Linked DNA regions of Filimonas effusa. The protein of the gene in region 1 interacts with the protein of each later gene in a pairwise test. Links are inferred from orthologs where the notes say so. Each region holds a gene or a part of one and is shown on either strand. Other genes may lie near its edges.

Region 1 (3,164 bases):
ATGCCGCCCACCGTGCGCAGAGTGTTCGTACGCTTAAGGCCGCTATACATAAAGGCATTTCGGTATTTATATTTCCTGAAGGTACATTTAACGAAACGCCCGATCCGCTGAAATCGTTCTACGATGGCGCTTTCCGTATTGCCATAGAAACCCAGACGCCGTTACAGCCGGTGTTATTTGTAGATACGCTTGACCGGATGCATTATAAAGGGGTGCTGACGCTTACTCCGGGCCTTTGCCGCACTGTATTTCTTGACGCCATAGCGGTGAAAGGGTATACCATGGCCCAGCTTCCCGAGCTGAAACAAAAGGCGTATGCCATAATGGAAGCCGGTTTGCGCCGTTACCGTACTTATACTACGGTGGCTGCAAAAGAAACAAGCGTATCTTAGCAGCTTAGAAACATGAATTCGAACCAGCACATACAATTTCCGGAAGAAGTTTCTTCCCAGCCTGTATTGTATGCCGAAGTGGTGATACCGCTGGCGCTGCCTAAGAACTATACCTGGGCTGTTCCGGCGCATTATCAGCAGGCAGTACAACCCGGCGTGCGTGTAGAGGTGATACTTGGAAAGAATAAAAAATATGCGGGACTGGTGAAAAGGGTTTTTCCTGAAAAACCTGAAGCTTTTGATCCCAAGCCAATACTGAATGTGCTGGATGACGAGCCGTTGCTTTTCCCACAGCAGCTGGAGTTCTGGCAATGGATGGCCAACTACTATATGTGTTCGGAGGGCGAGGTAATGCAGGCCGCCATTCCTGCCAACCTGAAGCTTTCCAGCGAAACCATCCTGCTTTGGAACGATGAACATGATGAAGATTTCTCGGACCTGGATGACGAAGAGTTTGTTGTAGCCGAAGCTTTACATATCAAAAAAGAACTCAGGCTTACCGAAGTGCAGCAGGTGCTGGATTCCAGCCATGTATATCCTGTTATCAAACGGCTTATCGAAAAGCAGGTATGCCATGTGTGGGAAGAGCTGAAAGAAAAGTACAAGGAGAAAAAAGAAACTTATGTACTGCTGCATCACAGTTACCGCCAGGAAGAAGCGCTGGCAGCGTTGCTGAACAACTGGGGCACGACCAAAGATGCCAAAACGCCCAAGGCCCCCAAACAAATGGAGTTGCTGCTGGCTTATCTTCACCTGGAAAGAAGCCAGGGCGAAGTGCCACAGCCGGAGTTGCTAAAAAAATCCGGCGCCTCGGCAGCACAGTTAAAAGCGCTGATAGATAAGGGCATCCTGAAAACAGAACGACGGGCTGTGGACCGTATCGCCGCGTTACCTAAAGACATACAAATAGACTTTACCCTCTCTCCTGCCCAGCAGGCAGCTGCAGATGCTGTTGCAGCTGGGTTTTCTGAAAAACAGGTATGCCTGTTACATGGCGTTACCTCGAGCGGTAAAACACAGGTGTACATTAAACTCATGGAAGCCTGCATACAGCAAGGACAGCAGGTATTGTTCATGCTCCCGGAGATTGCGCTAACGGCACAGATCATACGCAGGCTTCAAAAACATTTTGGCGGACATATCGCCATTTATCATTCGCGCTTTAATCCGAATGAGCGTGTTGAGATCTGGAGCAAGGTGAAGAGCGGGGAAATAAAAATAGTGCTGGGCGCCCGTTCTGCGGTGTTCCTGCCTTTCCGTCAACTGGGGCTGATCATTGCCGATGAAGAGCATGACGCTTCTTATAAACAACAGGACCCTGCTCCGCGTTATCATGCGCGCGATGCAGCTATTTATTACGCTTCCCTGTTCCAGGCGAAGGTATTGCTGGGATCGGCCACTCCTTCTATAGAAAGTTACTATAATGCCCAGCAGGGTAAATACACGCTGGTTGAATTAAATGAGCGCTATGGCAATGCCGAGATGCCGCAGATTGAAATAGTAGATGTAAAGCGGGTGGTGACGCAGGACCGTTCGAAAGTAATTGTTACACCAGACCTGCAGGCGGCCATCCAGGCTTCACTGGATGAGAAGAAACAGGTGATCCTGTTTCAGAACCGCCGTGGTTACTCGCCTTACCTGCTGTGTAATGTATGTGGCTGGATCCCTCAATGTGAGCATTGCGATGTTACGCTTACGTATCATAAAGCCAAAAACAAAATGGCCTGTCATTACTGCGGCACTACTTACCCCGTGGTACATACCTGCGCCGCCTGTGGCAGTCACCAGTTTCACCAGAAGAACTTTGGAACGGAAAAGATTGAAGAGATGGTAGCCGAAGCTTTTCCTGAAGCGCGGACTGCGCGTATGGACTATGACAGTGTAAAAGGGAAACATGATCATGATAACCTGATCAAACTATTTGAACAGCAGAAAATAGATATACTGGTAGGCACCCAGATGGTGGTAAAAGGGCTGGACTTTGAGCATGTGAACCTGGTGGGGATCCTGGATGCGGATGGCATTTTGAACTTTGCCGATTTCAGGGTCAATGAAAGAGCTTATCAGCTGATGGAGCAGGTTAGCGGCCGCGCGGGCCGCCGTTCGGGGCTGGGACGGGTAATGATACAGGTAAGCAATACTCATCACCCGGTGTTACAGTTTGTACAGCAACACAACTACAGGCAACTGTTCCAGGCAGAAATAGCCAACAGGCAAATGTTTGCCTACCCTCCTTTCACACGCATTATACAGCTCACTTTTAAACATAAAGAAACCCTGATAGCTGAAGAAGCAGCCATTCAAATGGTCAATGGCTTAAAAGCCAGTTTTGGCGCTTTTATCAACGGCCCTGCCGAGCCGGTCGTTAACCGTGTCAGGAACCAATATCTCTGGGAAATATTGCTGAAACTGCCTAAGAATAACCAGCTGATCCAGCAGTGCAAGCAGCAGATAGCCCAGCAGATAGTGATCATACAATCGAATAAAAGATACAGAAGTGTTGGTATTGTACCGGATATTGACCCGGTGTAGGGATAGAACGGCAGATCATGGTTTGGAAGGATTGGCAGTAGTTTAAACTTAAAAAATTATGGTGCAGGAAAATATATCATTACTTGGGTATAACACGTTTGGGATTGATGTGCAGGCTAAACATTTTGCACGTTTTTCGAGCCTGGCGGAATTGCAGGAACTATTGGAATACAGGAATGCCAGAGCGGGCGCTACTGTTGTTCCTTTGCCGATGCTTATTCTTGGCGGTGGAAGTAATAT
Region 2 (3,000 bases), on another replicon or contig:
TCACTGCACGTTATATTACAGAAAATTACAATGGAAGGTTTCCGGACAGCTACCCCGATATCGTAGCGCTCAAAGGCGTGGGCCCCTATACCGCCGCCGCCATCGCCTCTTTTGCCTTCAACCTGCCCTATGCCGTACTCGACGGCAACGTGTTCAGGGTGCTCTCAAGGGTATTTGGTATCGATATCCCCATCGACAGCACACAAGGCAAAACGCTTTTCGCTGAATTAGCCCAGGAAACGCTCGACGATACCAGGGCCGGCGAGTTCAACCAGGCCATCATGGACTTCGGCGCCACGGTTTGTAAACCGCTCGCCCCTCTTTGCACCGTCTGCCCCATGCGCCATTTTTGCGAAGCCTACCGCCATGGCAACGTAAACGTATTACCCGTTAAGCAAAAAGTACTGCAAAAGAAAACGCGCTGGTTCAGCTGGTTTGTTCTCCGCGTTAATGATAAAATGTTTATCAGGAAACGCGGCAGCGGCGATATCTGGGAAAACCTGCACGAATTTTACCTCGTAGAAACACCCGCCCAGCCACACTGGAACAAACAGGAATTGGATACCTTGCTCAAAAACCAGCTCGCGGTAAACAACTATGAACTCGAAAATGCAGGGCCCGTAACATCACAACAGCTTACCCACCAGACAATAAAAGCACAGGTGCTTACCCTGCGCTTGCCCGAAATCCCCGAATCGCTGCGGGAAAAAGAATGGCTGCCCTACCGGAAGGTATCACAACTGGCCTTCCCAAAACTGCTCAGCCAATGGCTGGCAGGCTGGAAACTATAAACCATCACTGCAAACCTTACTTATATAAGCAATAAAACGTCGCACATTTAAGGGACTCCATCAACCTGCCACCCCGCTGGCATCATCAACCCGGGTTATTCCGGCCTCTTTCCAGACCAGCTGCACCAAAGCCGCACTAAAGCCGCCTTAGAGCCGTCTTAAAGCCGCTCTTAAATTACACCCGCCCTTTCCCGATTTTCACAAATGCCTTCCACAGGCCGGTTGTTTTGGCATGAATTTTCCGTTGTGAACACAAACAATGTGCATCAGGGATCAGGGAACCCCGGCTTATTCAAGGGGTTTATTCTTAAAGATATACTACCAGATTTCATTGTTTTTATTTAATTTTCAAAAAGAATTAATTTTAAAGAACAAGTCCGTATTCAATAAAAAGGCGATTTAAAACCAATTGTATGAGAGGAGTTAACAGAGTAATGCTCATTGGCAACCTGGGTAAAGATCCGGATGTACAATATCTTGAAGGAAATATAGCCGTAGCAAAGTTTCCCCTGGCGACAACAGAAACGTATAAAGACCGAGCAGGTAAACTGATCTCCCAAACGGAATGGCATACAGTGGTACTGTGGCGCGGACTTGCCGAGCTGGCCCAGAAATACCTTCACAAAGGCAGCCTCATTTATGTGGAAGGCCGCCTGCGTACCCGCAGCTGGGAAGACAAAGAAGGTAATAAGAAATTCGCCACCGAAATCGTAGGCGATAACCTGATTATGCTGGATAAACGCGGCGACGGCCATACAGGCTTCTCCGGCCCGGCAATAAGCTCAGGCGAGTCTATGGAAGGCTTCGACAACGACGATATCCCGCCTCCCCCTACCCATGGAGACCCTTCAGAAGGACTGCCTTTCTAATCGTAATCCAACAAACTCGTATTATAACGATGTTCTTTAATTGCCTTAAAAAACCTGCATCGGATTTTTCGTTCATTACGGCGTAACTTTCTGAAAGAAAAATTTGATGTAGGTTTGGCACTATTAAAAGCAACAATATTGGCTACTGATCACCCGTTTTCGTTCCTGCCGGCCGTTTACCCCGGCGGAATCGCAGCTATAGATACGCAGGCTACTACCGTTTTGGTGATCCTCCTGGTCATCCTGCTGGCATTCTCATTTGCCGTATCGGGCGCCCAGGTGGCGTTTTTCTCGCTTACGCTGAAAGACGTGAACATGCTCAAAACAAAACAGCAGAACGCCTATAAACGTATCATAGACCTGCTCGAAAATCCCAAGCAGCTGCTTGCCAACCTCGTCGTAGCCAATGTTATTGCCAATGTAACCATCGTTATCATCGCCAACCTGGTAATAGATGACGTAGCCAACCTGCAAAGAATTGAAATGGTTTGGCTGCAGTTCCTCATCAAAATAGTAAGCATCGCAATATTGCTGCTGTTGTTCGGCGAAATCCTTCCCAAAGTAGCAGCCACCAATAACAATATCCGGTTTGCACGCGATACAGGCATCATTATAGAAGCAGCAAGCTACCTGTTCAGCGGCCTTTCAAAAAGACTGCTCCGTTTGTCCGATGTCATTGAAAAGAAATTCGCTGTCAGGGCTACCAGCTACCATCTCTCAGAACTAAACGACCCCGATGCCGATACAGAAGATGAGGCCGCAGAAAAAGAAAAAAATATCCTGCAGGGCATCGTCAAATTCGGCAACATTACGGTTAAACAGGTCATGAAAACCAGGGTCGACGTCTCCGGTATTGAATATAATACCAGCTTCAGCGAACTGGTGGCCAGGGTCGAAGAACTGCACTACAGCCGCCTGCCCGTTTACAAGGAAAATCTCGATGAAGTGGCAGGGCTCATTCATACAAAAGAACTGCTGCCCTATCTCGACCAGCCCGATAATTTTAACTGGCATACCCTCATGCAGCAACCTTATTTCGTGCATGAGCAAAAACTGATAGAAGACCTGTTGCAGGAATTCCAGCAGAAAAGGATCCACTTTGCCGTGGTTGTCGACGAATTTGGCGGCACCAGCGGTATCGTTACCCTCGAAGATATTGTGGAAGAAGTGATCGGCGATATCAAAGACGAATTCGACGAAGAAGAAACTTTCTATAAAAAGCTCGACGACAGCACCTATATCTTCGAAGGCAAAACCATGATCTTCGACGTGTGTAAGGTCATGAACCTGCCACTCGACACGTTCGATTCCGTAAAAGGCGAAGGCGACTCCCTCGCAGG

Evidence for each region. The genes of interacting proteins can lie anywhere in the genome.
Region 2: the proteins of priA (region 1) and ESB13_RS15735 interact in binary tests that used the Escherichia coli proteins (3 or more experiments, as listed by UniProt). The link is inferred for Filimonas effusa from one-to-one orthologs.

What each region holds. Positions count from the first base shown.
Region 1 is NZ_SDHZ01000001.1:1,970,984-1,974,147, forward strand. Bases 77-3,164 are described here. They hold priA (replication restart helicase PriA), read left to right. Parts: upstream 77-404; coding sequence 405-2,924; downstream 2,925-3,164. Other genes in these bases: ESB13_RS07375 (lysophospholipid acyltransferase family protein), read left to right, coding at 77-392; murB (UDP-N-acetylmuramate dehydrogenase), read left to right, coding at 2,983-3,164. Also shown: more of ESB13_RS07375, read left to right, coding at 1-76.
Region 2 is NZ_SDHZ01000002.1:1,111,523-1,114,522, forward strand. The notes cover bases 9-2,932. They hold ESB13_RS15735 (single-stranded DNA-binding protein), read left to right. Parts: upstream 9-1,204; coding sequence 1,205-1,660; downstream 1,661-2,932. Other genes in these bases: mutY (A/G-specific adenine glycosylase), read left to right, coding at 9-791; gldE (gliding motility-associated protein GldE), read left to right, coding at 1,775-2,932. In the rest of the region: more of mutY, read left to right, coding at 1-8; more of gldE, read left to right, coding at 2,933-3,000. UniProt on the Escherichia coli protein: Plays an important role in DNA replication, recombination and repair. Binds to ssDNA and to an array of partner proteins to recruit them to their sites of action during DNA metabolism. Acts as a sliding platform that migrates on DNA via reptation.